3 regions of the Pseudomonas sp. TE36184 genome follow, and region 2 is predicted to be linked to each of the others. Evidence: predicted binding sites of a transcription regulator. Region 2 holds the regulator's gene; each other region holds the start of a gene.

Region 1 (10,357 bases), 350 kb from region 2:
GAACTTCTTGGTTTCTTCCTTGGTCACCAATGACATCCGCAGCGGCATCCGCATGTCGTTGACGAACATCGTGCCGGTGTTCTCATCGATGGAGATGCCACCCCAGTTCATCCCGCCCAGCAAACCAGGCCATTCGATGTACGGCTTTTCGGTTGGCGGCGTAAACGGCCCCGCGTAAACCGAATCTTTGAACATGATCCGGCAATACAGTTGGTCGAATGTCGACACGCCCCACATCGACTTTTCAGTCAGTGGGTCGGCCCCGATCACCGGTATGCCGGCCGAGTACGGTTGCGTCGGCGACAAGTGTTCGCCTTCTGCCGCAGGAGAAGTCGGAACGGCACGCTCCTGCACCTCGGTGACCGGCTGGCCAGTACGACGATCCAGCACAAAAATCTGGCCGGTCTTGGTGGTCTGGATCAAGACCGGGGTTTTCACGCCTTGGGCATTCTTGATGTCATAGAGAACCGGCTGCGATGGCAGATCGTAATCCCATACATCATGGTGAATGAGCTGGTAGACCCATTTGGCTTTGCCGGTCGAGGCATCGACTGCCACGACGGCTGAGCCAAATTTTTCTTTGACGGCGTTGCGATCACCGCCCCAATAGTCGGGCGGGCCATTGCCGGTCGGCAAGTAGACCAGGTTCAGCTCTTTATCGTAGGTCGGGATCGTCCATACGTTAGGTGTTTCCAGCGTGAACGGGTGATCGGCCGCGGTCGGGTCGGTGCCTTCGGGCGCGCCGACGTCCCATGCCCACACCAGCGCACCGCTCAGCACGTCGAAGGCGCGCACGGCGCCGGAAGGTTCGCCTGCCACAATATCGCGTACCCAACCGCCCACCACCGTGAGGTGGCCCATGACCACAGGCAGGGAGGTCGGGTGGTAGCGCTTGCTGTTCTCGGTCGGGCCCATGCCTTTCTTGAGATCGACATAACCGTTGTCACCAAAACTCTGGCACAAGGCGCCGGTGTGCGCGTCAAGTGCAAACAGGCGGGCATCCACCGACGACACCAGAATACGCTGGCGACATTGCTGCTGATCGGTATACGAGGCCTTGACCGCCGCGCTCAGGCTGTCGTCTTTATCGATGTCGTAATAGCCCACGCCACGGCACGTCACATGCTCTTCGCTTTTGGCGTGAGGGTCGAACGTCCAGATCGCCTTGCCCGTATCGCCATCCAGCGCGGTGATCAGGTTTTCCGGGGTGCACGAATACAGCACGTTGCCGATCTGCAGCGGGGTGTTTTCATCAACGCCAGCGCCGGCGCCGGTGGTCCTACGTCCGGTTCGGTAGGTCCAGGCTACTTGCAGGTCCTTGACGTTTCCCGGCGTGATCTGCGTGTAAGGCGCAAACCGCGTCCCTGACGCATTGCGCCCGAAGAACTCCCAGTTTTCAGGTGCGCTGGCGGGGCTCGTGGTCTTGGTGGAGTCAGTCGCGGCCACAGGGTTCGAGATCCCGCCGTGCGGGTAGAACGCCGCAATGAAGGTGGCGATCAAGGCCAGGAATACGGCGAAGCCGAATCGATTCGCCGTGCGCCGGGTGCTCAAGGCTGTTTCCGGGAATGCGGCACCGACCCACAAGCTGAGGGTCAGGATGATCGCCGGCACCACCAGGCGCGGCAGCAGTTGCCAGTAGCTGAACTGACCCACTTCGTAGAACGCCCACACACAGGTGGCGAGGAATATGACGACGGAGAGGGCGATGCTGATAGGTTTACGCAAGACAAACAGTGCCGCCAACAACAGATAGGCGAGGCCAGCCAGCAAGTAATAACTCGACCCGTCGAGTGCTACCAGCTTGAATCCGCCATAAATCAACGCCAGTGCCACGGCAAAAACAAGCAGGGAAAACAGTCCCCTTGCAATAGTGCTCATTGAGGATCTTCCAGAGTGAGATCGATGATCGTCTGTCATATTTGTATATGCTCAGTTGGGGAAATACGTAACGGTTTGCGCTATTTACCAACAACTTGGCCGAATATTGAGTTCGGCCTTTAGTTGGCCGGGTGCGGTTCTTCCATGATCCCGATAGGCTGGCTTGCCGACGGCAAGCGAGCTTTGGAAATCAGCGTAATAATTGGCCATCCCCGTATTCATGGTCTGGATGCCGACACTCTTTCGCCCCAGCCCTCCACGTTGAAAGCGCCGTTCGATAACGAACGGGATGCTTAATAGAGGCTGATTGAGTTTCGGCAGGAGGGATAACGAAAACGTTGGCGGCTGTATTACGCCCGCTTGACGACTGTCCACGTGCTCAGTCGCGAGTGAATCGTTCCGAAGGCTCTGTCGGCCTTGTTCGGGTTACATGCTTTACTCCGACTGATTCGCTGGTTAATCGCGGTGGATTAACGCGTAGACCAGTCTATAGCGCTGGTTTTTTGGATAAATCCATAAGACTGGAAAACAATGTTGATAAAACAGTAACAATTAGCGGCGATACGCATCGGCGACGCCGGCGTGCGGGTAATCATGTGCAGGCGCGGCGGGGGGCTTTTGGGGCGTGCTCGGTCTTTTCAACACTCGGTCGAACCTTGCGCGTGATCGAGGTTCACAGGTGGTGCGGCGAGTATTTCGCGCAACCTTGTACCTTGTGTGTCACCCGGTAGCGTCTGAGCTGTAGTCCATCGTTTTCACACAAAATATTCCCCGGAAACAGCGCCTGGTGCCTGTCCGGACCCGACCCCCGGGACTATCATGCCGGTAGCCCTGACCCTCACTGCAAGGAGCCGCTCGGAACGCCGATGCGCCAGATCTGGAAATCTTTTCGAGCCCTTTATTTCGCCTCCTTGATGATGCTGATCGGCTCCGGCCTGCTCAGTACGTACCTGGCCTTGCGCCTGGCGGCCGACAACGTCGACAGCCTGTGGGTCGGTGCGCTGATGGCAGCCAACTATTCCGGCCTGGTACTGGGCGGCAAGATCGGCCACCGCCTGATCGCCCGGGTCGGGCATATCCGCGCGTATGCCACCTGTGCCGGGATCGTCGGCGCGGCGGTGTTGGGCCATGGCCTGATCGACTGGCTGCCGGCCTGGATCGTCCTGCGGGTCATCGTGGGCCTGGGGATGATGTGCCAGTACATGGTCATCGAAAGCTGGCTTAACGAGCAGGCGGATGCCAAGCAGCGTGGCGTAGTGTTCAGCGGCTATATGATTGCGTCCTACCTTGGCCTGGTGCTGGGGCAGTTGATCCTGGTGATGCATCCCCAGCTCGGCCCCGAGTTGCTGATGCTGGTCGCGCTGTGCTTTGCCCTGTGCCTGGTGCCGGTGGCGATGACCCGACGCATTCACCCGGCGCCCCTGCGTCCGGCGCCGATGGAGCCACGCTTCTTTATCCAGCGCGTGCCGCAGTCGTTGAGCACGGTGCTGGGGGCGGGGTTGATCGTTGGTTCGTTCTACGGTTTGGCGCCGCTCTATGCGTCCCAGCAGGGGCTGAGTACCGAGCAGGTCGGTCTCTTCATGGGTAGCTGCATTTTTGCCGGGTTGGTGGTGCAGTGGCCGTTGGGCTGGCTGTCGGACCGTTACGATCGCGCACTGTTGATTCGCTGCTTCGCCCTGTGCCTGGCGGTGGCGGCATTGCCGTTGGCGATCCTGAGCAAGGTGCCGCTGGAAGTGCTGTTCGTGGCCGGGTTCCTGTGTTCGCTGGTGCAGTTCTGCCTGTACCCGCTGGCCGTGGCGTTTTCCAACGACCACGTCGAAGGCGATCGTCGGGTATCGCTGACGGCCATGCTGCTGGTGACCTATGGCGTGGGCGCCAGTATCGGGCCGTTGCTGGCCGGTGTGGTGATGAAGCTGTTTGGCAGCCAGATGCTGTACGCGTTTTTCAGCCTGTGCGCGCTGATCCTGGTGTGGCGTATCCGGCCTAAAGCGGTGACCAACCTGCATCAGGTCGACGATGCACCGCTGCAGCACGTGGCAATGCCTGACAGCATGTCCAGCTCGCCGCTGGTGGCGGCCCTCGATCCGCGGGTCGATGAGCAGATGGTGCAGGAGCAGATGCAGACGGCGGTTGTCGAGCCCGAGCCTGAAACCGACGCGGAATCACCGGCGGATGAGCCGCTCTTCGAAGGGCCGCCGGAACCACCGGGCCCGGATGAGCATCCCCACGGCCTGAGCAGGGCGCGCCCCTGAATGCAAAAACGGGCAGATCCCCAAAGGGGCTGCCCGTTTTTTATCGCGATCTGAATGCTTAAAAATCGTCGTCTTTGTCGAAGCGTCGTGCTTCGCGTTGCAACTGGTACACAAAACGCTCGACCTGGCGCTGCACCAGGCCGCTCATGTTGTGGAAGCGCACGCCGGCGAAGGTGGTATTGATCTTCTCTTCGAAGTGCAGGTAACGCAGTTCGACCGAGGTGGTCATGCTGCCAAAGGGCAGTGCGGCGATAAAACGGTCGTAGACCTGGCCCAACTGCAGGCGCTCGGAAATATCGCCTTCAAAGCGCAATTTGCAGCCGGTGGCGGAGATATCCAGCAGCTTGCCGCTGACCGGCGCCTTGAGTTTCTCGCCGCCCAACTCGATATTCACCAATTGCGCGAGTTTCAGCGCGGCGCGGAACGCATTGCGGCGCTGATGGTAGACCACTTCGTCCGGCATGTTGCCGCTGTAGATACGGTGGCCGCCTTTTTCGCTGATGCTCAGGGTGCCGTTGCTTTCCCAGGCAACGCGCACGCCGTCGTGAAAGCCTTCGATGCGGAAGGGTTCGCCATTCTCAAGGTAGCGTTCGCCGTCGCGGGGGATCATTTCGTCCAGGGCCAGGGTCTTGCTGTCCCGGTCGACGTCGACCAGGTAGCTTTGAAAGCGCTGGCTGCGTTCATGGAAGGTGATGATCAGCGGGTCATGGCTTTCTTGCAGCATGCGCAAGGTGCCAGCGATTTCCAGAGGCGTGGTGAACACCTTGGGTGGCTGCGGAGCTTCTTCCGCATTAAGGGCGTTGAACACGGTTCTTCCATCTCCAGACAATATACGACTACACGCAAGAACCATCATTTTGCCAGTATGTCGCACGCCTTGGATAGGGCGCACGTTAAACCGACGTCAGGCTTGGCTGCGGGTGCTTGGCTTGACCATGCGCGAGGTAGAGCCTTGGGCGTTATACAGGGCCGGAGGTTCGCCGCCATGGAGTATGCGCAACTGATTGGCGGTCGTGGCTTGCTGAAGCTGGATCGACTGACCGTTGAGCAGGTTGGCTTCCTGACACTGGGTGAGTAATTGATTGAGTTCTTTGCTTTGGGCCAGCAACCGATCGCCGACCGAGGAATGACTGGCCAACTGTGCGAGGCCGTCTTGATCTGCCGGTAGGCCGAGGCTGACGAGAATCTGGCTACGCTTCTTGCCGTGCTGTTCCAGCAGGACAATCAGCGACTGCTTGCGCGCCAGGATTTCTTCCAGCAGCGGCATATCCCGGCCATACAGGGCCAGGGATTCTTCTTTGAGCAGCTCGAGCAATTGTTGCGTCGGCGCCAGATCATCAATGATCAGTTGAAGCAGATTTTCGTCGTGGTGCATGGCTGGCCTTGGGTTTTAAGCGTCCAAAAGCCTGGCGCAGGCCTTTGCCTAGCGCTCGGCTTCGAAGTTAAGCAGCTTGCTGGCTACACGGTTGCTGTCGACTTTATAGCTGCCATCGGCGATTGCCTGTTTCAATTCGGCCACACGGGCTTGATTGACGACGGGTTGATCGCGCAGCGAGTCAGTGACCTTCTGCAACTGTTGAGCCTCATTGCTCAGGTGTACGGATTCCCCGCTTTGGCTGGCGCCGGCCTGTTCCGCTTTGGCGGGCAGAGGCTGGGCCTTGGCGTCTACGCTGTCCTTGGTGCCGCTGGTGCGCGTAGTGCCTGGCAAAGCCGGGGCGTTATTCAAACGGCTGAAATCGATGACCATGATAAAAAACCTCTGGGTATTTGGACGCTTGCCATGGTTTCGGCCATACCCGGACAAACTTTAGGCGCGATTGACAATAAACCTGCATGCACGAACGTCAGGCGTACAGTGTAGGAAAAGCTGGCGTCCTATTCCAGTGATCTATAAAGCCACCTCGACTTGGCCCGGCGCGGTGACCCGTGCCTTGATGACGCGGTTGGAATTGAGGTTCTTGACCCGGATCTGTTCGCTCATGCCGCCGTTGGACAGCGCTTCGCCCGGCATCTTCACATTCAGCCCGCCGCTGCTGGCGGAAATGATGACCTGGTCGCCCTTGCGAATGACTTCTGCCTGTTCAAGATGGACCAGGGTGATGACCTGGTCGGCGACCATTGGTCGGGTCAATCGTTGCCCGACAGCCTGGTCCACTGACGTCAGGTAACCCTGGTTGATCAGGCTGATGTCCCGCTCGCGCAAGATGACATCCTCATAGCCGATGATTCCGCTGCGTTTGAGCGGCCGCGACACCACGACGACATCGCGGAACAGTTTGACCTGGGCGGGCACGAACACGGTCCAGGGCGAGGTCCCTTCACAGCGCACCTTGACCGTCACGCGACCAATGGGCTGGGCCGGGCTTTCCAGGCTGGCTGTCAATTCCTTGTCGCACATCGGCATGCGCAGGCGCGGATCCAATTGGTTGACCTGGATTTCATAGCGTCCTGGCGTCTGGGTGGTTGCCAGATAATCTTCTACAGTGAATTCAAGAAAGCCTTGGGTGACGCCGATAAGTAGATCAGGCAAGGTGACGTCGGCGGCGCGGGCAGTGATGCCTGCGCCCACGGCAAACAACGCCATCCAGGCGCAGAGCAATCTGCGATACCGTGAGTGGCGAGTGCGTCGGGAAACTGTCGTTTTCATATCCATAGCCAATAAAAAGCAAAGCTCGTGCCGTTTAGTGTTGGGTGCGCGTCGTACCCCCAAAGGTTTTAGCGTAGGAGTCTGGGCATGGCAGGTGTAATGGATTCAGTAAACCAGCGTACACAGCTGGTAGGGCAGAATCGCCTGGAGTTGTTGCTTTTTCGCCTGGACGGCAAGCAGCTCTATGGCATCAACGTGTTCAAAGTGCGGGAAGTGCTGCAGTGTCCCAAGCTGACGATCATGCCCAAGTCGAGCCCGGTGGTGTGTGGCGTAGCCAACATCCGTGGCGCGACCATCCCGATTCTCGACCTGGCATTGGCCACGAGTTCGGCCGGCCTGCAAGACCGCGAAAACCCGTTTGTGATCATTACCGAATACAACACCAAGACCCAGGGTTTCCTGGTGCGCTCGGTGGAACGTATCGTCAACATGAACTGGGAAGAGATCCATCCGCCGCCCAAGGGCACCGGTCGCGATCACTACCTCACGGCGGTGACGCGAGTAGACAACCAGTTGGTCGAAATCATCGACGTGGAGAAAATCCTCGCCGAAGTCGCACCGACTTCCGAAGCGATTTCGGTTGGCGTCGTCGATGCCGAAACGGCGCACAAGGCGGTTTCGCTGCGGGTGCTGACGGTGGACGACTCCTCGGTGGCGCGTAAACAGGTGACCCGTTGCCTGCAAACCATCGGCGTTGAGGTGGTGGCGCTCAACGATGGCCGCCAGGCGCTGGATTACCTGCGCAAACTGGTGGACGAAGGCAAGAAGCCGGAAGAAGAATTCTTGATGATGATTTCCGACATCGAGATGCCGGAAATGGACGGCTATACCCTCACGGCTGAAATACGCAACGATCCACGCATGCAAAAATTGCATATCATCCTGCATACTTCGTTGTCGGGCGTATTCAATCAGGCGATGGTCAAGAAGGTCGGTGCTGACGACTTCCTGGCTAAGTTTCGCCCTGATGACCTGGCATCCCGGGTAGTCGACCGGATCAAGGCAGCAGATCACGGCTAGGGGAATTTCCCTGGCGGTCACACGATTTAAGAGGCGGTATCATTGTCTACGGGTAATTTGGATTTCGAACAGTTCCGGGTTTTCCTGGAAAAAGCCTGTGGCATATTGCTCGGTGAAAACAAGCAGTATCTGGTATCCAGCCGTCTCAACAAACTGATGGAACAGCAGGGCATCAAGTCCCTCGGTGAGTTGGTCCAGCGGATTCAGAGCCAGCCGCGCAGCGGGCTCAAGGAAATGGTGGTCGATGCCATGACCACCAACGAAACCCTATGGTTTCGCGACACCTACCCCTTTGAGGTACTCAAGAGCAAAGTGCTGCCCGAGGCGATCAAGGCCAGCCCGGGTCAGCGTTTGCGGATCTGGTCGGCAGCCTGTTCCTCGGGGCAGGAACCGTACTCGATTTCGATGGCGATCGACGAGTTCGAACGGACGAACATGGGCCAGTTGAAGGCCGGCGCGCAAATTGTCGCCACCGATCTGTCGGGCACCATGCTCACCAACTGCAAGACCGGCGAGTACGACAGCCTGGCCCTGGGCCGCGGTTTGTCCCCGGAACGCCTGCAGCGTTACTTCGACCCGAAAGGGGCGGGGCGTTGGGCGGTCAAGGCGCCGATCAAGAACCGGGTGGAGTTTCGCTCGTTCAACCTGCTCGACAGCTACGCCAGCCTGGGCAAGTTCGACATGGTGTTCTGCCGTAACGTGCTGATCTACTTCTCGGCCGAAGTGAAGAAAGACATCCTGCTGCGCATCCACGGCACGCTCAAGCGCGGGGGGTATCTGTTCCTCGGTGCATCCGAGGCGCTGAACGGCCTGCCGGATCATTTCCAGATGGTGCAGTGCAGTCCTGGGATCATTTACCAGGCCAAGTAAGTCGCACGCAGTCAAAGTGTGGGAGGGGGCTTGCCCCCGATAGCGGTGTGTCAGTCTCAGTATCTATGACTGAACCACCGCTATCGGGGGCAAGCCCCCTCCCACATTTGTTTTGCGGCAAGGTAAAAGCGGCAACTCCCGATTGCCGCTTTACTGGCGCCACGCGGAAGCCGCTTGCCGCTTTTCTGGCATTGCCGCCGGCAATCTCTGCGTAACCCCTTGATATATGGGCTTTAGCCAGATTGGCATGCACCTTGCTATAACCCTGTTAACGAACAGCAGGTCAGCCTAAAGGTTTCCGCCATGAGCATCAGCTTCGATAAAGCGCTCGGTATCCACGAACAAGCCCTCGGCTTTCGCGCCCAGCGTGCCGAAGTCCTGGCCAACAACATTGCCAACGCCGACACCCCGAACTACAAGGCTCGGGACCTGGACTTCTCCGCCGTGCTCGCCGCACAGCAGGACAAGACCAAGAACGGCACCTTCGCCTTGAACATGACCAACAGCCGTCATATCGAAGCGCAAGGCCTGAGCAGTGGCGACGAATCGCTGCTGTATCGCACGCCGATGCAGCCGTCGATCGACCAGAACACCGTCGACGCGCAGTTGGAGCAATCGGCCTACGCCGAGAACTCGGTGAACTTCCAGGCCAGCTTCACCCTGCTCAACAGCAAATTCAAAGGGCTGATGTCAGCCCTGCGTGGAGAGTAAGCCATGTCCTTAGCCAGTGTTTTCAATATTGCCGGTAGTGGCATGAGCGCGCAGACCACGCGCCTGAACACCGTCGCCAGTAACATCGCCAACGCCGAGACGGTGTCTTCGAGCATCGACCAGACCTACCGCGCCCGTCACCCGGTGTTCGCCACCATGTTTCAGGGCGGCCAGAGCAGCGGCGGCGATTCGCTGTTCCAGAATCAGGACGCTGCCGGGCAAGGCGTGCAGGTACTCGGCGTGGTTGAAGACCAGAGCAATCTGGAAGCGCGCTATGAGCCTAATCACCCTGCGGCGAACGAAAAAGGCTACGTGTACTACCCGAACGTCAACGTGGTCGAGGAAATGGCTGACATGATCTCTGCCAGTCGCTCGTTCCAGACCAACGCGGAAATGATGAACACCGCCAAAACCATGATGCAGAAGGTCCTGACCCTGGGTCAGTGATAAGGGGCGCCAAACAATGGCCATTGTTGATACGACGAACAACACGGCAGTCCAGGACCTGTTCAACAGCAAGGTCAAGACTGCGACGGACAACAGCAGCCTCAGCACCGCCACCAAGACGGCAACGGGCAACCAGTCGCTGGGCAAGGATGCGTTCCTGCAGCTGTTGGTGACCCAACTGAAGAACCAGAACCCGCTGTCGCCTCAGGACAACGGTGCGTTCGTGGCTCAGTTGGCGCAGTTCAGTAGCCTGGAAGGCATCAACACCCTGAACGACTCGGTAAACAGCATCTCCAGCAACTTCAGCTCGTCGCAAGCATTGCAGGCTTCGTCGCTGGTCGGTCGCTCGATCATTACCCAGACCGACAAGGCGCTGGTGGACACCAGCAAGAGCATGACCGGCTCGGTCGCAGTGACGGCGGCAACGGGCAACGTCTCGGTCAAGATTACCGACAAAGACGGTGTCGTGGTGCGTACCCTCGATATGGGCGCACAGAGCGCGGGCAGTTCCGACTTCATCTGGGATGGCAAG
Region 2 (10,357 bases):
AGCAGGATATGGTCGCCCTCTTGTTCCGCCGCCAGAATCACCTTGCCGTTACGGGACTTGCCCGCGGCTTCGCGTTCTTCCGGGGTTTCCACGCCGTGGTCGACGGCGTTGCGCACCAAGTGGACCAGCGGGTCGGCCAGGGCCTCGACAAGGTTTTTGTCGAGGTCGGTTTCTTCACCCACCAGTTCCAGGTTGATTTCTTTCTTGAGCTGGCGAGCCAGGTCACGAACCAGGCGCGGGAAGCGACCGAAGACTTTCTTGATCGGCTGCATCCGCGTCTTCATCACCGCGGTCTGCAGGTCGGCAGTGACCACGTCGAGGTTCGACACGGCCTTCTGCATGGCTTCGTCGCCACTGTTCAGGCCCAGGCGCACCAGGCGGTTACGCACCAGCACCAGTTCGCCGACCATGTTCATGATGTCGTCCAGGCGCGCGGTATCCACACGCACCGTGGTTTCGGCTTCGCTGGCAGGCTTGTCGGCCGCGGCGGCGGCCGGGGCACGCGCGGCAGCGGCAGGAGCGGCGGCAGCCGGGGCACGCGCGGCAGCGGCAGGAGCGGCGGCAGCCGGGGCCGGGGCCGGCTTGGCGGCAGCAGGGGCCGCGGCTTTGGCCGGTGCCGGTTTGGCCGCCACCGGGGCTGCCGTCGCCGCAGCGCCAGCGGCCACTTCAGCGAACTTGCCCTTGCCGTGCAATTCGTCGAGCAGGGCTTCGAATTCGTGATCGGAAATCAGCCCGTCGCCGGCAGGTGCGGCAGCGGCAGCAGCCGGTGCGGCAGCCGTTGCGGCGACTTCCGGCAAGGCATCGGCAGCAAAGGAGCCCTTGCCATGCAACTGGTCGAGCAACGCTTCGAATTCGTCGTCGGTAATGTCGGTGCCGGCGGCGGCGGCGGCTGCCGGAACTTGCGAGGCACTCGCAGGTGCTTGCGCCTCAGCCGCAGGTGCAACGGCGTCGGCAGCGAACTGGCCCTTGCCGTGCAACTGATCGAGCAGGGATTCGAATTCTGCGTCGGTAATGTCTTCGCCGGTCGGCGCGGCGGGCGCGGCCACTGCAGCGACCGCTTGCGGCGCTTCGGCTTCGGCCTTGACCGCATTGAGGGAGTCGAGCAGTTGCTCGAACTCGCTGTCGGTGACATCCGCTTCGGCTTCGACGACAGGCTCCGGAGCCGCTTCCACCACCGGCGCGGCCGCGGTGTCGGCAGGCTCCGCCAGACGCGCCAGGGCGGCCAGCAGTTCCGGGGTGGCTGCGGTGATCGGGGCACGTTCGCGAACTTCGCTGAACATGCCGTTGACCGCATCCAGCGCTTCGAGAATCACGTCCATCAGCTCCGAATCAACGTGACGCTCACCCTTGCGCAGGATGTCGAACACGTTCTCGGCGATGTGGCAGCACTCCACCAGCTCATGGAGCTGGAGGAAGCCGGCGCCCCCTTTTACAGTGTGAAAACCGCGAAAAATTGCATTGAGCAGGTTCGCATCATCCGGTCGGCTTTCCAGCTCGACCAGTTGTTCGGACAGTTGCTCTAAAATTTCGCCGGCCTCTACAAGGAAATCCTGAAGGATTTCTTCATCGGCGCCGAAGCTCATGGGTGTGCTCCTTAGAAGCCTAAACTGGATAACAGGTCATCTACGTCATCCTGACCTGACATAACGTCTTCACGTTTATCGGCATGAATCTGCGGACCTTCACCCTTGGCGAGATGTTTTTGTGGATCTTTTTCCGAGAGGATCGCTTCGCGGTCATGTTCGATGCCGGCGAAACGATCAACTTGGCCTGCCATAAGCACCAATTTGAGCAAGTTGCTTTCCACTTCGGTGACCAATTGGGTCACGCGCTTGATCACCTGACCGGTGAGGTCCTGGTAATCCTGGGCGAGCAGAATGTCATTGAGGTTGCTGGACACCGTGTGGTTGTCCTGTTCGCTGCGCGACAGGAAACCCTCGACCCGACGGGCCAACTCACGAAACTCCTCAGCCCCCACTTCCCGACGCATGAAGCGGCCCCAGTCAACGCTGAGGGCCTGGGCTTCGTTGGCCATGCCGTTGACCAGGGGCGTGGCGTTTTCCACCAGGTCCATGGTGCGGTTGGCCGCCGCTTCAGTCAGCCTGACCACATAGGACAGGCGCTCAGTGGCATCGGTGATTTGCGAAATTTCTTCAGCCTGGGGCATGTGCGGGTCAATCTGAAAATTGACGATCGCACTGTGCAGCTCGCGCGTGAGCTTGCCCACTTCCTGATACAGGCCGCGGTCACGGGTCTGGTTAAGCTCATGGATTAACTGCACCGCGTCGCCGAACTGGCCTTTTTCAAGGCTCTCGACCAGTTGGTGAGCATGCTTTTTCAGGGTCGACTCAAAGTCCCCCTGTGACGTTTCTTTATGCTCCATAGCTCCCCCGCGATGGCATTAGCCGTGGATGCGTTCGAAGATTTTTTCGATCTTCTCTTTCAAGGCCAATGCAGTGAATGGCTTGACCACGTAGCCGTTGACCCCGGCCTGGGCGGCTTCGATGATCTGCTCACGCTTGGCTTCGGCGGTCACCATCAACACGGGAAGGCTGCGCAGTTTTTCATCGGCGCGCACATGGCGCAGCAAGTCGATACCGGTCATGCCGGGCATGTTCCAGTCGGTTACCAGAAAGTCGATGCTCCCGCTGTTGAGGATCGGAATCGCCGTAAGGCCGTCATCCGCCTCGACCGTGTTGGTGAACCCCAGGTCACGCAACAGGTTTTTTATGATCCGCCGCATCGTTGAGAAGTCATCAACGATGAGGATTTTCATGTTCTTGTCCAATTCGACCTCCAAGCAGTCTTAAAACGCGTCCAGCACCTGGACGCGCCATTTCAATCAACAGGCGTTACACAAAAAGGACTGCCCAGGGCACCACGAAACTCACCCGCGAAAACCAAGGGCCTCGCGGTAGTGTCTGCAGTGTCCCCACACTGCCTGTCAGCGCGCGCGCCACTCTCCCAGGCGTCCCCGCAAGCGGGCTGCGCACTGGCTGTGCAGCTGGCTGACACGCGATTCGCTGACCCCCAGGACCTCACCGATTTCCTTGAGGTTCAGCTCTTCGTCGTAGTACAGCGCCAACACCAGTCGCTCACGCTCCGGCAGATTGGCAATCGCGTCCGCCAGCGCCCCCTGAAAGCGTTCATCTTCCAGGTCGCGCGACGGTTCGAGATGAGCACTCGCGCCGTCCTCGTGCAGCCCTTCGTGTTCGCCGTCCTGCAACAGGTCGTCGAAACTGAACAGGCGGCTGCCCAAGGTATCGTTCAAAATCCCGTAATAATCGTCGAGACTCAATTGGAGTTCGGCCGCAACTTCGTGATCTTTAGCGTCGCGACCGGTTTTTGCTTCAATTGCACGAATTGCGTCACTGACCATGCGCGTATTGCGGTGTACCGAACGCGGCGCCCAATCCCCTTTACGCACTTCATCGAGCATCGCACCACGGATACGGATACCCGCATACGTCTCGAAACTCGCACCCTTGCTCGCGTCGTATTTGGTCGATACTTCGAGCAGGCCGATCATGCCGGCCTGGATCAAGTCTTCGACCTGGACACTGGCGGGCAGGCGTGCCAGCAAGTGATAGGCAATGCGCTTGACCAGCGGCGCATAGCGCTCGATCAATTCGCCCTGGCGGTCACGTGCCGAATTTTTGTAAAGGTTATAGCCGCTGGCTGTCATAGCACCGGTCCTGCGCTCGTCTGATGCACCAATCGCTCGACGAAAAACTCCAGATGCCCCCGAGGGTTGGCGGGCAACGGCCAGGTATCGACCTTCTGAGCAATAGCCTTGAACGCCAACGCGCATTTCGAACGAGGGAACGCTTCGTAGACCGCACGCTGCTTTTGCACGGCCTTGCGTACACACTCGTCATAGGGAACTGCGCCGACGTATTGTAAGGCGACATCGAGAAAGCGATCAGTGACCTTGGTCAACTTGGCGAACAGGTTGCGTCCTTCCTGCGGGCTCTGGGCCATGTTGGCCAGCACGCGGAAGCGGTTCATGCCGTAGTCGCGGTTGAGCAGTTTGATCAGGGCGTAGGCGTCGGTGATCGAGGTGGGTTCATCGCAGACCACCAGCAGGACTTCTTGCGCGGCGCGCACGAAGCTGACCACGGACTCGCCAATCCCGGCGGCGGTGTCGATCACCAGCACGTCGAGGTTGTCGCCGATATCGCTGAACGCCTGGATCAGGCCGGCATGCTGCGCAGGGCTCAAGTGGACCATGCTCTGGGTGCCCGAGGCGGCCGGCACGATGCGGATGCCTCCAGGGCCCTGCAGCAGCACATCGCGCAGCTCGCAGCGACCCTCGATCACATCGGCGAGGGTGTGTTTGGGCGTGAGCCCCAGCAAAACGTCAACGTTCGCCAACCCAAGGTCAGCATCCAGCAGCATGACACGACGGCCAAGCTCTGCCAGGGCCAGGGACAAATTCACTGACACGTTAGTTTTCCCGACGCCACCTTTGCCGCCGGTCACCGCGATCACCTGTACGGGATGCATGCTGCCCATTTTAATTCTTTACCTTGTCTTGCTTAGACGCAGGCTACATGGCTTGGCCGCGTGAATCGCTTGCAGACCATCGATGTAGATACATTTCATGGTGTTCATGCTGCCTCAACCCACCCGCTTTGCCGGGTTGTGGTAAAGGTCAGCGAACATATCGGCCATCGCTTCCTCGCTAGGCTCTTCTTGCATTTGCACGCTGACGGCACGGCTGACCAACTGATGACGGCGCGGCAGATGCAAATCATCCGGAATCCGCGGCCCGTCGGTCAGGTAGGCGACCGGAAGTTCATGACTGATAGCCAGGCTCAGCACCTCGCCCAGGCTCGCGGTTTCGTCGAGCTTGGTGAGGATGCATCCGGCCAGGCCGCAGCGCTTGTAGCTATGGTACGCAGCGGTAAGAACTTGTTTTTGGCTGGTGGTTGCAAGCACCAGGTAATTTTTTGCCTTGATGCCACGCCCGGCCAGGCTCTCCAGCTGCATGCGCAACGCCGGATCGCTGGCTTGCAGGCCGGCGGTATCGATCAGCACCACACGTTTGCGCAGCAACGGATCGAGGGCGTTGGCCAGGGACTGGCCCGGGTCGACGTGGGTCACCGACACATTGAGGATGCGGCCCAGGGTCTTGAGTTGCTCCTGGGCACCGATGCGGTAGCTGTCCATGCTTACCAGCGCGATGTTCTGAGCGCCGTACTTGAGCACGTAGCGCGCCGCCAGCTTGGCCAGCGTGGTGGTCTTGCCCATGCCGGCAGGGCCGACCATGGCGATCACGCCGCCCTCTTCCAGGGGTTCGAGTTCCGGGGTGACGATCATCCGCGCCAGGTGGGCCAGCAACATGCGCCAGGCCTGGCGAGGTTCTTCGATTTCGCTGGTCAGCGCCAGCAGGTCGCGGGACAACGGGCCGGACAGGCCGATGCGTTGCAGGCGACGCCACAGGTTGGCCTGTTGCGGCTTGCTGCCTTGCAGTTGGGTCCAGGCCAGCGAACCGAGCTGCACTTCCAGCAGCTCGCGCAGGCCGTTGAGCTCAAAGCGCATCGAGTCGAACACACGCTGGTCGACTGCGGCGGCCGGGGCAGGCGCGGCAGGCGCGGCAGGACGCGGCGGTTCGATGAACGTCGGCTCGACCAGCGGCTCGGCGGCGGTCAGCGGCAGGCCGGCGAACAACTGGCGATTGGTGGTCGCATCGCTGTCACCGCGCATGCTCAGTTCGGCCTGGGCCGAGACAATGCGCGAGGCCGTCTTGCGCAGCTCGTCTTCAAGCTCCATGTTCGGGACACGCGGGGCCAGCGCCGAAGGGGTGTAATCCAGGGCAGCCGTCAGCTCGACACCGCCGGCAATACGACGGTTACCGATAATCGCAGCGTCGGCGCCCAGCTCGTCACGTACCAGTTTCATGGCCTGACGCATATCGGCGGCGAAAAAACGCTTTACTTGCATAACCCACTACCTCAGCCGTTGGGCCCTACTGTCGCGACGATAGTCACTTGCTTGTTGTCAGGGATTTCCTGATAAGCCAAAACGTGCAAATTCGGCACTGCCAGGCGTCCAAACCGCGACAACATCGCTCGGACCGGGCCTGCCACCAGCAGAATCACCGGTTGGCCCTGCATTTCCTGACGCTGCGCTGCTTCGATCAACGAACGCTGCAGTTTTTCAGCCATGCTTGGCTCCAGCAGAACGCCCTCTTCCTGGCCCTGTCCTGCCTTCTGAATACTATTGAGCAATATTTGTTCCAACCTTGGCTCCAAGGTGATCACAGGCAGCTCAGACTCAATCCCTACAATGCTTTGTACGATAGCGCGGGATAATCCAACGCGCACGGCGGCCACCAACGCGGCAGTATCTTGACTCTTGGCGGCATTGTTGGCGATGGCCTCGGCGATGCTGCGAATGTCGCGCACCGGCACCTGTTCGGCCAGCAGCGCCTGCAGCACCTTGAGCAATTGCGACAGCGACAGCACGCCCGGCACCAGCTCTTCGGCGAGCTTGGGCGAGGCTTTGGCCAGCAAACCCATTAGTTGCTGGACTTCTTCGTGGCCGATCAGCTCGTGGGAGTGCTTGTACAGAATCTGGTTGAGGTGCGTGGCGACCACGGTGCTGGCGTCCACCACGGTGTAGCCGAGGGACTGCGCCTGACTGCGCTGGCTGACTTCGATCCAGACCGCCTCCAGACCAAAAGCCGGATCTTTGGCGGTTATACCGTTCAACGTGCCGAACACCTGGCCCGGGTTGATCGCCAGCTCGCGGTCGGGGTAGATCTCCGCTTCGGCGAGGATCACGCCCATCAGGGTCAGGCGGTAGGCGCTGGGGGCCAGGTCGAGGTTGTCGCGGATATGCACAGTGGGCATCAGGAAGCCCAGGTCCTGGGACAGCTTCTTGCGCACGCCCTTGATCCGCGCGAGCAATTGGCCGCCCTGGTTGCGGTCGACCAACGGGATCAGGCGGTAGCCGACTTCCAGGCCGATCATGTCGATCGGGGTCACGTCGTCCCAGCCCAACTCCTTGGTTTCCTGGGCGCGGGCCGGCGACGGCAGCAGTTCCTGCTGGCGCGCGATTTCTTGCTGGGCCTTCACCTTGACCAAGTTCTGCTTTTTCCAGAACAGGTAGGCGCCACCGGCGGCCATCGCCGCCATGCTCAAGAACGAGACGTGGGGCATGCCGGGCACAATGCCCATGATCGCCATGATGCCCGCCGCCACGGCCAGCGCCTTGGGCGAGGCGAACATCTGCCGGCTGATCTGCTTGCCCATGTCTTCGGAGCCCGACGCACGGGTCACCATGATCGCCGCAGCTGTGGATAACAACAGTGATGGCAATTGCGCCACTAAACCGTCACCGATGGTCAGCAGGGCGTAGACCTTGCCCGCATCGCCGAAGGTCATGCCGTGCTGGAAGATCCCGACCGCCATGCCGCCGATCAGGTTGATGAACAGAATCAACAGGCCGGCGATGGCGTCACCGCGCACGAATTTGCTGGCACCGTCCATGGAACCGTAGAACTCGGCCTCCTGGGCCACTTCCAGGCGGCGCGATTTGGCCTGGTTCTGGTCGATCAGGCCGGCGTTGAGGTCGGCGTCGATGGCCATCTGTTTGCCTGGCATGGCGTCGAGGGTAAAGCGCGCGCTCACCTCGGAAATCCGCCCGGCGCCCTTGGTCACCACCACGAAGTTGATGATCATCAGGATCGCGAACACCACGATACCGACCACGTAGTTACCGCCGATCACCACCTCGCCGAAGGCCTGGATCACCTTACCGGCGGCGGCATGCCCGTCCTGGCCGTGGAGCATGACCACGCGGGTCGACGCCACGTTCAACGCCAGCCGCAACAGCGTGGCGATCAGCAGAATGGTGGGAAACACCGCGAAATCCAGCGGCCGCAACGCGTAGACGCAGACCAGCAGGACCACGACGGACAAGGCAATGTTGAAGGTGAAGAACACGTCGAGCAGGAACGGCGGCATCGGCAACATCATCATTGCCAGCATCACCAGCAACAACAACGGCACACCCAGATTGCCCCGCGAGAGGTCAGTCAGGGTGCTGCGGGCCGTGCTGAGCATTTGAGAGCGATCTACCACCGGTACTCCTCGCATCCTTGAAGCAAACTTTTGACGCCGAGAGGCGTCCTGGAGGCGGTATTGCAAGAAGCCTTCCAACTTTTGTTCTCCGAGTTGGATCAGTGGCTAGGGAGCAAGCGCCCTCGCCACAAGTGTTCGCCTGCAGAGGTTGCGAAACTTCCGACAAGTGTTTGAGGTTGCCCCTAGGAAACTCGCTCTCTAGTCTCCGTACTTCGCTGCACACGCAGCGGTCGGGCGTCGCGGCCCATGTAAATTCAGGCGCAAAGTGCCATTGTCCGCTTTCAGTTGACGTTTTTTTATCGTCTACTGTGCGGCGCTACGGTGGCTGTGCGCGGGATACCTTCGGGTATGCCGGTTTCCTGATTCCGGTCCGCGAACCTGCGTACAGCTGCCACCCCATCGCATCGCGGCGATCAGTGGCAGCTCCACTTAAATCAGGAGCGTCACAATGGTTAAACCAACCCCAAATCCCCCGCGCGGCACCAATACCCCACCCACCGTGCTGTTCACCCTCATCGACGGCATCAGCACCGAAGACCTGCTGGTCAACCTCACCGAAACCCTGGCTTGCGCACACGCCCTGACCTGCGACTTCGCCCCTGATCTGGAAGGATCACGGTGAGAAGGGGCGCTGGGAATTGCGCAATTGGTTGAGGTAGCGCGGTTATTGGCTGAGCGAGTACTGGATGACATCGAGCCATCAGCCGAGACAGAACTGGGTAAACCCTAGACAAGCGTCCAACCCAGTGATCGTTCCCGCCGATGGGAACGATCAACTTTTGCTTCAAGGGGACAGAGCGCTAATGGGCGCGGCGAAGGGATGCTATCAGTGGCGATCTTTATACAGGACGCACATTCTCGGCCTGCGGGCCTTTTTGGCCCTGCGTCACGTCGTATTCCACTTTTTGATTTTCTTCCAAACTTTTGAAACCGGTGCCGGTGATTGCTGAATAGTGGACAAACACGTCCGTGCTGCCGTCGTCGGGAGAAATAAAACCAAACCCCTTCTCCGCGTTAAACCATTTCACAGTACCCGTTGCCATGGCCGTTCTCCGTACACTTCAATTAAGAACTTACACAGGTGTCGTCAGATCAGTTGAATGTCGCATGCATAGATGCCCGCCGGTCGATGGATCATCCAAAACTGCACTTTCTGCCCCTCCGAAAGCAGGCATCCATCCGAACTGCACAGATCTACCAACACATCGTCTCCCCCACTATCCAACGCAATCGAACCCAATCCGGTCTGCTGGTCATAAGACTTAACCCGGCCTGTGAATAGCTGCATCGCCCCACTCCCGGGATTTTACTTCGCAGTACCTGAGGCAATAGAACCGCGAGAAGGCGAAAGTGACGACTGTCAAAGTTGACAGGTCAGGAAGGTTTACGACGAATGGCACGGTGCCAATTTGAACAGTTGGTCAGGAATCGCGCCGCAAATCCGGCGGAATCGGCAGGTCCTTGAGCGGATCGGGGCGCTTGCCTTTGCCCGCACGGTACTGGCGGATCTGGTAGACGTAGGCCAATACCTGGGCCACGGCCAGGTACAGCCCGGCGGGGATTTCCTGGTCGAGGTCGGTGGAGTAGAAGATCGACCGCGCCAGTTCCGGCGACTCCAGCAACAGGATGTCGTTGGCCACGGCGATTTCGCGGATTTTCAGCGCCGTGAAGTCGCTGCCCTTGGCCAGCAGCATCGGCGCGCCGCCCTTCTCCGGGTCGTACTTGAGAGCCACGGCGTAGTGGGTCGGGTTGGTGATCACCACGTCGGCGTCGGGCACCGAAGCCATCATCTTGCGCTGGGACATTTCGCGCTGCAGTTGGCGAATGCGCTGCTTGACCTCGGGGCGACCCTCCTGGTCCTTGTGTTCGTCGCGCACTTCCTGCTTGGTCATCAGCAGTTTCTTGTGGCTTTCCCACAGCTGGATCGGCGCATCCACGGCGGCGATCAGGATCAGCCCGGCGGCCATCCACAACGCACTCCAGCCCACCACTTGCACGCTGTGGATGATCGCCGACTCCAGCGGCTCATGGGCGATGCGCAGCAGGTCATCGATGTCGGAGGACAATACCACCAACGCCACGAACAGAATCAGGATGAACTTGGCCAGGGCCTTGAGCAGTTCCACCAACGCCTTGGTGGAAAACATGCGCTTGAGCCCCGCCGCCGGGTTCATGCGGCTGAATTTTGGCGCCATGCTGCTCGCGGCGAACAGCCAGCCGCCAAGGGCGACGGGGCCGATCAGCGCGGCCAGGAGCAAGGTGATCAA
Region 3 (10,357 bases), 2.1 Mb from region 2:
GGCGTCGCGACGCGTGCTGTATGTGAGCCCGGCGTATGAGCGGGTATTCGGCCGTTCCGCCGGCATGCTGCTGGCCGACCACCGGGAATGGCGCAACAGCATTCACCCCGAAGACCTCGACTACGCCGAACACAGCCTGGCCCGCGTACTCGAACAAGGCGCCGTGGAAGACCGCGAGTACCGCATCATCACGGCCGGCGGGCAGATTCGCTGGCTCAGCGACAAGTGCTACATCAACCAGCAGGCCGAACCGGGCGAGCCGTTGATCGTGGTCGGCATGGCCGAGGACATCACCGACAAGAAACAGTTGGAGCTGGAGCTGCACCGCCTGGCCACCACCGACGTGCTGACCCAGAGCAGCAACCGCCGACACTTTTTCGAATGCGCCAACCAGGCCTTCGACAGCGCCCGCGCCCAGGCTGCGCCGCTGGCATTCCTGCTGCTGGACATCGATGACTTCAAGGACGTCAACGACACCTACGGCCACTTGGAGGGCGATCAGGTGTTGCGGCGCATTGCCGAGAGCGGTCGTGGCGTACTGCGCCGTGGCGACCTGTTCGGGCGCATTGGCGGCGAAGAGTTCGCCGCCGTGCTGCCGGGTTGCGCGCCGGAGATGGCGCTGCAAGTCGCTGAGCGGCTTGGCAAGGAAATCCAGGCGTTGAGCTTCAGCTATGAAGGCCACGCGTTCACCGTGACGGTCAGCCAGGGCCTGGCCAACCTCAACGAGCAAGACTCGACCCTGAACAGCCTGTTCGCCCGCGCGGATGGCGCCATGTACGAGGCCAAGCGCCTGGGCAAAAACCGCGTGGTTGCTGGCTAGAGGATCAACACAGAGCAAATGTGGGAGGGAACCTGCCCCGCCCACATCTGAACTTCATAACCCTTTAGGCCTTGCGCAACCTCATCAGCTCCGACAGCCCCATTTTCAGCAAGCGCGCGGTCTTGCTCCTGGCCAGCGCTTCCAGCCCTTCATGCTCGGTCAACCGCGCCATCTGCGCCGCCAGGTTCATCACCAGCGCCTCCCGCGAATACACCCCGCCTTCCAGGGAGTAGATCGCCGCGATCAACTGACGCAGTTCCAGCGGCAAGCGCCAACGCGTGCGCAACGCCGAACCGTAGGCGGCACCCAAGGCGTGCAGCGACTCGCCAATCGCTTCGTCATCCAGCGCCCCGCCACCCTGGCGCCAGTCTTCCAGGCAGCTCAACAACGCCAGGTCGCCGAGCCGATGCAGGATGCCCGCGCTGTAGCAGCGCTCGTGGTCCAGCTCCAGCATGCGCGCCAGGCGGCGGGCGTAGTCGGCGGTGTCCTGGGACAACTGCCAGTGACGCTCGGCATACGCCACCAGGCCTGGATCACCCAATACCACGTTGTGCTTGAGCGCCAGGCCGAGTATCAGGTTCATGCTTTGCCCGGCCTGCAGCTTGTGCAACGCCGCCGACAGGGTCTGCACCGGCGTGCCGTGATGGCCGGCGCTGTTGGCGGCGGCGATCAGCACGGCGGTGATCTGCGGGTCCATACACACGCGGTCTTCCAGGCACTTGAGGTCCAGGCCCTCCGGCCCGAGGCTGTCTTGCACGGCGGCCTTCACATCGACCCACAGCGGCGCGCCATCGCAGGCGTCGCGGCGGCGCTCGAGGAACACCGGCAAGGTCATGCCCGGCGCCAGTCGCGGCACTTCGCAGTACACGCTTTCGCCTTCGTTGAGCAGCAGGTCTTGCAGGCGCTGGGTCAGGCCGTCCATGTTCAGCGGTTTGGTCAGATACGCCGTGGGCGCCAAGGGCAAGGCCTCACGCACGCTGGCGCTGTCATTGCGACTGCTCAAGAGGATGAACGGCAACGCGGGCGAGCGACGCTGCTGACGCACATTGCGCAACAGGCTCAGGCCATCGATGCCCGGCAGTTCCCAATCCGCCACGATCAGGTCGTAGGCTTTGTCGCGCAGCAGCGTAGCCGCTTGCCGGCCATCGCCACACATATCCAGCCGTGCGTCGCAACGCACATTCAACAACACCTGCTTGAGCAGGTCCCGCGACCAAGGGTCTGCCTCAGCAATCAACACCCGGGGTACAGCGGGTAAATCCACAGCACTCATCCTGCACGCTCCATCTGCAATGCCTGCACCTTAGACAATGCGGCGGCCTACGTACAATGAACAACCACTGAATGTGCTGCATCAGGTAAAAAAAAACCCGCCGAAGCGGGTTTTTTCTATCGATCGGTTCAGCCCGGGCTTACAGCTCGGAGAAGCACTCTTCGATGATTGCCAAGCCTTTGTCCAGTTGCTCGTCCGGCGCGGTCAGCGGCACCAGGATGCGCAACACGTTGCCGTAAGGGCCGCAGGACAGCAGGATCAAGCCTTTCTCACGCGCCTTGGCCACTACAGCGGCGACGGCAGCAGCGTTTGGCTTGTGGGTGTCGCCACCTTCGAACAGCTCGATCGCGATCATCGCGCCCAGGGCACGCACGTCGCCGATCACCGGGTACTTGGCCTGGATGGCCTTGAGGCCGGAGACCAGACGCTCGCCGACGGCTTTGCAGCGATCCAGCAGGTGCTCTTCTTCGAACACTTCCAGCACGGCCAGGGCCGCGGCGCAAGCGATCGGGCTACCGGCGTAGGTGCCGCCGAGGCCGCCTGGCGCGATGGCGTCCATGTATTCGGCCTTGCCGCACACACCGGCCAACGGGAAACCGCCGGCGATGGATTTGGCGAAGGTGGTCAGGTCGGCAGTCACGCCCATCTGTTCCATGGCGAAGAACGTACCGGTACGGCCGGCACCGGTTTGCACTTCGTCGGCGATCAGCAGGATGCCGTGCTTGTCGCACAGTTCGCGCAGGCGCTTCATGAAAGGTTTAGGCGCGACGTAGAAACCGCCTTCGCCCTGCACCGGCTCGATGATGATGGCAGCGATATCACGCGGCTCGGCATCGTTCTTGAAGATACGTTCGATGCTGGCGATGGAGTCGTCGACGCTCACGCCATGCAGTTCGTTCGGGTACAGCGCGCGGAAGATGCCGCCTGGCATCAGGCCCATGCCGGCCGAGTAAGGCACGACTTTACCGGTGAGGCCCAGGGTCATCATGGTGCGACCGTGGTACGCGCCGGTGAACGCGATGATGCCAGCACGGCCAGTGGCAGCGCGGGCGATTTTCACGGCGTTCTCAACTGCTTCGGAACCGGTGGTGACCAGCAGGGTTTTCTTGGCGAAATCACCTGGGACCTTGGCGTTGATTTTTTCGCACAGTTCCACGTAAGGCTCGTAGGCCAGTACCTGGAAGCAGGTGTGGGTCAGCTTGTTCAGTTGCTCGGTCACGGCCGCGATGATTTTCGGGTGTACGTGGCCGGTGTTCAGCACGGCGATACCGCCGGCGAAGTCGATGAACTCGCGACCTTCAACGTCGGTCACGGTGGCGTTCTTCGCGGACTCGGCGAAGATCGGGTGAATCTGGCCAACACCGCGTGGTACAGCGGCTTCGCGGCGTTTCATCAGGGAAGCGTTGGTCTTGCTCATAAAGTCCTCATTCGCCACTCATCGGGTGGCGTTGTTCAAGGAATACGTGGCGGGGGGCAACTACGGCAGCATGCGATGATCGACTGACACAGCGTTCCCGGCCACTACGAATAACGGTGTAAAACACGCAAAGGGTCAGCGCTCTCGTGCCCTTTGCGTTTGCAGCAATGCCTTGCCGGGCTTAGATGCCCAGGCAGAGGTATTTGATTTCCAGGTAATCCTCGATCCCGTACTTGGAACCTTCACGGCCCAGGCCCGAAGCCTTGATACCGCCGAACGGCGCCACTTCGTTGGAGATCAACCCGGTGTTGACGCCGACCATGCCGTATTCCAGGGCTTCGGCCACACGGAACACACGGCTCAGGTCACGCGCATAGAAGTAGGACGCGAGGCCGAACTCGGTGTCGTTGGACATCGCGATCACTTCGGCTTCGTCCTTGAAACGGAACAGCGGCGCCAGTGGGCCGAAGGTTTCTTCCTTCGCCACAGCGGCATTTTTCGGCACGTTGGTCAGGATGGTCGGCTCGAAGAAGTTACCCTCCATGACCTTGCCGCCCGCCAGCAGCGTGGCGCCTTTGGCCAGCGCGTCCGCAATGTGTTCCTGGACCTTGGCCACGGCTTTGCCGTCGATCAGCGGGCCGGTGGTGGTGCCGTCTTCCAGACCGTTGCCGATCTTGAGCTTGGCCACCGCCACTTTGAGTTTTTCCGCGAACGCGTCGTACACCGCGTCTTGAACGTACAGACGGTTGGCGCAGACGCAGGTCTGGCCGTTGTTGCGGTACTTGGAGATGATCGCGCCTTCGACGGCCTTATCCAGGTCAGCGTCGTCAAACACGATGAACGGCGCGTTGCCGCCTAGCTCCAGGGACACTTTCTTGATGTCCTTGGCGCATTCGGCCATCAACTGGCGACCGATTTCGGTCGAGCCGGTGAAGGACAATTTACGCACGATCGGGTTGCTGGTCAGCTCGCTGCCGATATCGCCGGCGCTGCCGGAGACCACGCTGAACACGCCTTTCGGAATGCCGGCACGCTGCGCCAGTTCAGCCAGGGCGAACGCCGAGAACGGCGTTTGCGAGGCAGGCTTGAGCACCATGGTGCAACCGGCGGCCAGGGCCGGGCCGGCTTTACGCGTGATCATCGCGGCGGGGAAGTTCCACGGCGTGATCGCAGCGGTCACGCCGATCGGTTGCTTGATCACGATCAGACGCTTGTCCGGCTGGTGGCCGGGAATCACATCACCGTAGATGCGCTTGGCTTCTTCGGCGAACCACTCGATAAAGGAGGCGGCGTAGACAATTTCGCCCTTGGCTTCGGCCAGCGGCTTGCCCTGTTCCAGGGTCATCAGGCGCGCCAGGTCTTCCTGGTTCTCGATGATCAGCTCGAACCAGCGGCGCAGCTTGTTGGCGCGCTCCTTGGCGGTCAGCGCACGCCAGGCCGGCAGCGCTTTGTCCGCCGCTTCGATGGCGCGGCGGGTTTCAGCGGCGCCCATCTTCGGCACGGTGCCGAGAATCTCGCCCGTGGCGGGGTTGTTGACCTTGATGGTCTGACCGTTGTCCGCATCGACCCAAGCCCCATCGATAAAGGCTTGCTGGCGGAACAACTGGGCATCTTTAAGCTGCATGTCGGCTTTCCTTAACAGCACCGCGCGCGCGCGGAGCGAATTAGAGTTGTTGAAAGGCGCCTTTGGGGGCTGCCGTCAGGGAAATCAGCCCCTGCGTGCAAGCAAGTGGAGAGCGCACGGGAGACAGAGCGTTTGAAATCTCAAACGAATCCTAGGATCAAAGGGGGTACAGGGCAATAGGATGTTCGAAAAAAAGAACGAAAACCGCTTATTTGCCGGATTTATCAGATCAACGACCTCAAGCCCCGCACCCCACCACCGAGCCACAGCGCCCGACGCAAGGCCCCAACACAGACAATTCCCACCCGCCAGCAGCCAAAAACCAGCATGGACGCCCAAGGTCGACATGGGTATGATGTCGCCCGCACAAGCATCCGTAGCTCAGCTGGATAGAGTACTGCCCTCCGAAGGCAGGGGTCGTGGGTTCGAATCCCGCCGGGTGCACCATATAGCAGTCTCGGGCTGTCTCAGACAGTCTACGAAACACCCCAAGAAGCCCACCCCGTGCGGGCTTCCTTGTTTCTGGCTTTCCATCTCTCTCCAACCCGATAACTTCCCGCAATGCATGCCTTGAGACTCCTATAACTGGAGGCATACAGAAAGCCGCCCCTTAGCAAACACCACGCTCGCCGGCCCGGAACCTGACCACGCTACCTATCGCGAGCAAGACGGGAACGGCCTCTACTTCAGCGTGAAACCTAACGGACAACGGTCTTGGCTGGGTCTCGGCAGCCAACACGCAGCTGCGCTGATGAGCCTGAGCCAGTCGGCCAAGCTCAATGGGCATGATCCATCTGGTTATCTCAAGGATGTACTAGCCAGCGCGCCAGCAAGATCGCCGGGTTGTTGCCGCATAACGGGTTACCGTTACGCAACCTGTAATGCCCATTCGGTTACCGCGCAACTCGCATGAAAGTCCTTGTGCATGACGGCTTCGGGAGCTGGCTCCCCCCGCAGATTGAAGCAAGGCAAGCTCCACCGGCCAGGCGTTCGCCAACCACATCGCCTTTCGACGACATCCTTAAAGTTTCCGGCTTTGAGTCGATAGCCTGTTGAACATATCAACAACCGTTGGAAAACAGGAATCTTGTATGCACCTTAGAAATCTCAACGTAGCGCCACGCGCTGCCCTGTTTTTCGCGTTGATTATTGCGTTGGTTTTTGTGCTCGGCGCATTCGCAGTCGTGCAAATGGGCAAGCTGAGGGACTCCGAAAAAGACGTCGAACTCAATTGGATGGCTAGCATCCGACAAACGGAGCTGATGAACAGTACAGCCCTTCGCTTGAGGCTCGAAACACAGCGTGGCCTTGCTGACCCTCAGTCGATACAAAAGACGATTGATAGCTTCGCCAGCTACCGTAAGGCGTTCAACGATGCGGTGGCGAATTATGAGCCTCTGATAGCGAGTGATAAGGAGCGTTCGTTTTATACACCGGTAAAAAACAGCGCCGATGCCTACTCCAAACTAATGGATAGTCTTGAACCGTTGATGAGGCAGGGTGACGTAGCGGCGGCGGTCAGCCTGGTGAAGACCGGCATCCGCCCTCTGACGAACACGATGGAAATGCAGATCAAAGACTTGACCAACTTTAACAACGACGGCGCTGCGCAGGCTGGGCAAAACGCAACCGATCTTTATAACAATGGGTTGTGGTTGGTTGTCGGCCTTATTGCTGCCGTTGTCGTCCTGACAGTTGGTTTGGCATTGCTGTTGACGAAAAGTATTACCTCTCCGATTAAAGATGCCCTGTCTGTCGCGGAGCGCATCGCGGCCAGCGACCTCTCCAAAGAGGTATTGGTCAGCGGGACTGATGAAGCTGGACGACTGTTGAAAGCCCTCGCGCAGATGCAGACAAACCTGCGAACTACAATTATGCAGATATCCGATTCGTCCACCCAACTGGCCTCTGCGTCAGAAGAGATGACAGCGGTCACTGAGGAGTCGAGTCGGAGTCTTGTCGCCCAAAATGACGAGGTCAATCAGGCTGCCACAGCGGTCACAGAAATGAGCGCAGCTGTTGATGAGGTCGCTCGTAACGCGGAGTCGGCTTCCGAAGAGTCAAAGCGTACCCAGGGCTATACCGAAATAGGTTTGGAGCGAGTGGCTCAGACATTGAAGTCCATTCAAAAGCTGAACGGGAACGTTGAGAACACGAGTGAACAGATTCAGGGGTTGTCAGATCGTGCCCAGAGCATCACTAAAGTTGTCGAGGTGATTCGGGCCATTGCAGAACAAACCAACCTGCTGGCTTTGAACGCGGCTATCGAGGCAGCACGCGCAGGCGAGCAAGGCCGTGGGTTTGCGGTAGTTGCTGACGAAGTAAGGGCGTTGGCCCATCGCACTCAGGTGTCGACACAAGAAATCGAGCAGATGATTGCTGCCATCCAGAACGATTCTGATCTCGCCGTGAAGGCGATGAATACGAGCAGAGACCTAGCGACCGAATCACTTGGTGTCGCCCAAGAGGCCAGTACCTCGCTGGATCAAATAGCCACCGCCATTGTTCAGATCAATGAGCGTAACCTCATGATCGCCACGGCGTCTGAAGAGCAGTCGCATGTTGCGCGTGAGGTTGATCGTAATCTGGTCAGTATTCGCGAGCTGGCAACTCAGAGTGCTGCGGGTGCCAGCCAGACGGCCAGTGCAAGCGGTGAGATGTCAAAACTGGCGGTCAACCTGAATCAGTTGGTTAACCGATTCGCGGTGTGAAAAAGGCGCCGAGCGAAATTCATGCTTGGGGCATATCACGCCTCGATAGATGACTTGACCAAATGCGTGCTGATGTCGGCACGCCGGTCTGGCGGATGTGCTGATGCAGCGCTTACCCACAAGCCCAGGCCGGACGGGTGATCGGTGGCGACTCGCTACTCGTCGGCAAATTCCGGCAATACGGCATGAGAGGCCGTCGATAGATTCCATCAGCCGCACGCCACTCTTGCCACTCACAACGAAGTGGCAAGAGTGGCGTACTGCTCATCGCTCGCTTCAGACCCGAGCAGGCGACACGATGATTTTCACGTTGTGCTCCTTATTCTTGACCAACTCCTCAAAGCCCTGCCCCACGATCTGTTCCAACTGGATACGCCCCGTCACCAGCGGCGTAATGTCCAGCCGTCCATCGGCGATAAACGCGATCACGTCAGCGAACTCGCCGTTATAGGCCAGCGCGCCGAGTACTTGTTTTTCCGTCGCCACCAACTCGAAAAAGTTGAACTCGCTGGGCTCCTCGAAGATCCCCACCAGGACGCACTTGCCGGCCTTGCGGATCAGGTCGATTGCGAGTTTGGCCGTGTGTTTGTTACCGATGCATTCGAAGCTGACATCCGCGCCGAGCCCGCCCGTGAGGCGGCGGACTTCGGCCAGGGCGTCGCACTCATTGGGATCGAGCACATGGGTCGCGCCCACTTCCCGGGCCTTGGTCTTGCGGGCGCCGGACATTTCCAGCGCGATCACCTGCGCCGCACCGGCCGCCTTGGCGCACATGATGGTACACAGGCCGATGGTGCCGGCACCGACCACCACTACGTTTTGCCCGAGCAGGCTTCCGGCTTTTTTCACTGCGTGCATGCCCACCGCCAGCGGCTCGATCAGTGCCCCGGCTTCAGCGGGAAAATTCGCCGGCAATTTGTACAGCAGGTTGGCCGGCACGTTGACCAGTTCGGCGAAGGCACCATTGTTCATCAGCCCGGTGAAGGCCAGGTTCTCGCAGATGTTGTACATCCCGTGGGTGCAGTAGTAGCACGTGCCGCAATGCTGGCACGCATCGGCCGCCACCGGCTCGCCGACGCTGAAGCCCTGCACGCCGGCGCCGAGTTCGACGATCTCGCCACAAAACTCATGCCCGAGGATGCACTGCCCCTTTATCCCGGTCAGCGGGTGCGGGGCGTCGACCGGTATGAACACCGGCCCGGCCACGTACTCATGCAAATCGGACCCGCAGATTCCGCACCACTGCACGCGGATCTGCACCCAACCGGCCGGCGGCGAAATGGGCAGCGGGACGTCTTCGACGCGGATATCGTGACGGCCGTGCCAGACAGCGGCGCGCATGCTGCGTTGCGGATTGATCGAAAGGGTCATAGCGAAATCTCCTTGGAACGATTGGCCCTGGCGCCCCGCAAGAGTCCGCCAGGAGGGGCGTCAGCGCGGTAGCACAAGGTCCAGAACCAGTCGATTGAGCTGTTGCGGCATGCGACTCATGACGCCGCCACGGGCAGAACCGGGAAAGGGAGTTGGGCAGGACATCGGGCACCTGTTTTTATTATTGGGTCACCAGTCGGGCTGGTTACCAGTGCCAGAGCAAGGCCGGTGCCAGATCCGCAAAAGCACCTGAACAGGCCTTGCTTAGAGCGGTCCGCTGGAACCCCTGGGGCGGCCGCGATCGCGTTCGAATGAGACGCGCCATGTCAGACCACACCTGGTGGCGATGAGACGGCGAGACGTTGCGTCTCACCGCCCGCCCCGCCGTTCAGCGCTTGCGCAACACCTCCAGGCGCGCCGGCAAGTCCTCCTGGGGAAAGCGCGCGTGCAACGCCAGCAGCTTCTCATCCGCCGCTTGGCTGTCCCCGGCCGCCCGCAGGTTGACGATTTCCTGCAAGCCCTCTTCCAATGAAGGCAGTGCAACCGGTGCGCGCTTGCTGAGCCTGGCCGGCGATTTGTCCGACAACGCACCGGCGATTTCGGCTTGGACCGGCGCGCTTTCGGCTCTGGGCGCGACGGCCATCCGGGCCATCGGCGCGGGGGCCGGGTGGGCGCTTTCTGGGTGGGGCGCGGAGAACGTCGCCGGGGAGATGTCGGGTTGAGGCACGGGCGAGCGCATGACCACGCCGATCATCAACGCTAACCCTGCGACGGTGGCGAATGCCATCTGCCAGCGTGGGCGTTGGCAGGCGTGCAGCCAGCGTTGCCAGCGGCTGGGTTGCGGCGCTGGGGTTTCGCGGCGGGCGGTGGCGAGGATGAAGGCGTCGAGGGACGCCGGTGGCTCGCCGCGGCTGTGTTGACGCACGTGCTGGATGAGCAGGTCGTCGGGGTCGGGGGTGTATCGGGAGTCGGTCATGCGGGTATCTCCTCGGCCAGCAGGCGGCGCAGTTTCTGCTGGGCGTAACGCAGGCGGCTTTTCACGGTTTCCAGCGGGGCGCCGGTGAGGGCGGCGATCTGCGGCACGTCGAGGTCGCCATGCAGGCGCAGCAGGAAGACTTCGCGCTGGTCTTCGGGCAAGTCT

What was found. Region 2 encodes FliA, which starts transcription of late flagellar genes. Its sites were predicted from a motif close to CTAAAGTTTNNNNNNNNNNNGCCGNTAA; they were not measured.
Region 1: a site for FliA is predicted at 5,914-5,941, ahead of flgM (flagellar biosynthesis anti-sigma factor FlgM). Genes of this name have one in related genera too.
Region 3: a site for FliA is predicted at 6,155-6,182, ahead of ACVWZP_RS19655 (methyl-accepting chemotaxis protein). Genes of this name have one in related genera too.

What each region holds. Positions count from the first base shown of each region.
Region 1 is NZ_JBSSCU010000001.1:6,123,751-6,134,107, forward strand. It holds gene ACVWZP_RS27795 (membrane-bound PQQ-dependent dehydrogenase, glucose/quinate/shikimate family) at 1-1,878, opposite strand, end outside; gene ACVWZP_RS27800 (MFS transporter) at 2,745-4,130, shown strand; gene ACVWZP_RS27805 (flagellar brake protein) at 4,189-4,938, opposite strand; gene ACVWZP_RS27810 (flagella synthesis protein FlgN) at 5,035-5,505, opposite strand; gene flgM (flagellar biosynthesis anti-sigma factor FlgM) at 5,554-5,877, opposite strand; gene flgA (flagellar basal body P-ring formation chaperone FlgA) at 6,019-6,783, opposite strand; gene ACVWZP_RS27825 (chemotaxis protein CheV) at 6,865-7,797, shown strand; gene cheR (protein-glutamate O-methyltransferase CheR) at 7,840-8,667, shown strand; gene flgB (flagellar basal body rod protein FlgB) at 8,971-9,378, shown strand; gene flgC (flagellar basal body rod protein FlgC) at 9,382-9,825, shown strand; gene flgD (flagellar hook assembly protein FlgD) at 9,842-10,357, shown strand, end outside.
Region 2 is NZ_JBSSCU010000001.1:6,472,616-6,482,972, reverse strand. It holds partial or broken gene ACVWZP_RS29480 (chemotaxis protein CheA) at 1-1,583, opposite strand, end outside; gene ACVWZP_RS29475 (protein phosphatase CheZ) at 1,595-2,383, opposite strand; gene ACVWZP_RS29470 (chemotaxis response regulator CheY) at 2,402-2,776, opposite strand; gene fliA (RNA polymerase sigma factor FliA) at 2,945-3,685, opposite strand; gene fleN (flagellar synthesis regulator FleN) at 3,682-4,515, opposite strand; gene flhF (flagellar biosynthesis protein FlhF) at 4,621-5,946, opposite strand; gene flhA (flagellar biosynthesis protein FlhA) at 5,958-8,072, opposite strand; partial or broken gene ACVWZP_RS29445 (DUF6124 family protein) at 8,539-8,820, shown strand; gene cspE (transcription antiterminator/RNA stability regulator CspE) at 8,930-9,133, opposite strand; gene flhB (flagellar biosynthesis protein FlhB) at 9,512-10,357, opposite strand, start outside.
Region 3 is NZ_JBSSCU010000001.1:4,365,835-4,376,191, forward strand. It holds gene ACVWZP_RS19625 (sensor domain-containing diguanylate cyclase) at 1-820, shown strand, start outside; gene ACVWZP_RS19630 (HDOD domain-containing protein) at 885-2,093, opposite strand; gene gabT (4-aminobutyrate--2-oxoglutarate transaminase) at 2,233-3,510, opposite strand; gene gabD (NADP-dependent succinate-semialdehyde dehydrogenase) at 3,692-5,134, opposite strand; tRNA gene ACVWZP_RS19645 (tRNA-Arg) at 5,505-5,581, shown strand; partial or broken gene ACVWZP_RS19650 (transposase domain-containing protein) at 5,838-6,016, shown strand; gene ACVWZP_RS19655 (methyl-accepting chemotaxis protein) at 6,226-7,845, shown strand; gene ACVWZP_RS19660 (2,3-butanediol dehydrogenase) at 8,122-9,186, opposite strand; gene ACVWZP_RS19665 (protein kinase family protein) at 9,605-10,192, opposite strand; gene ACVWZP_RS19670 (RNA polymerase sigma factor) at 10,189-10,357, opposite strand, start outside.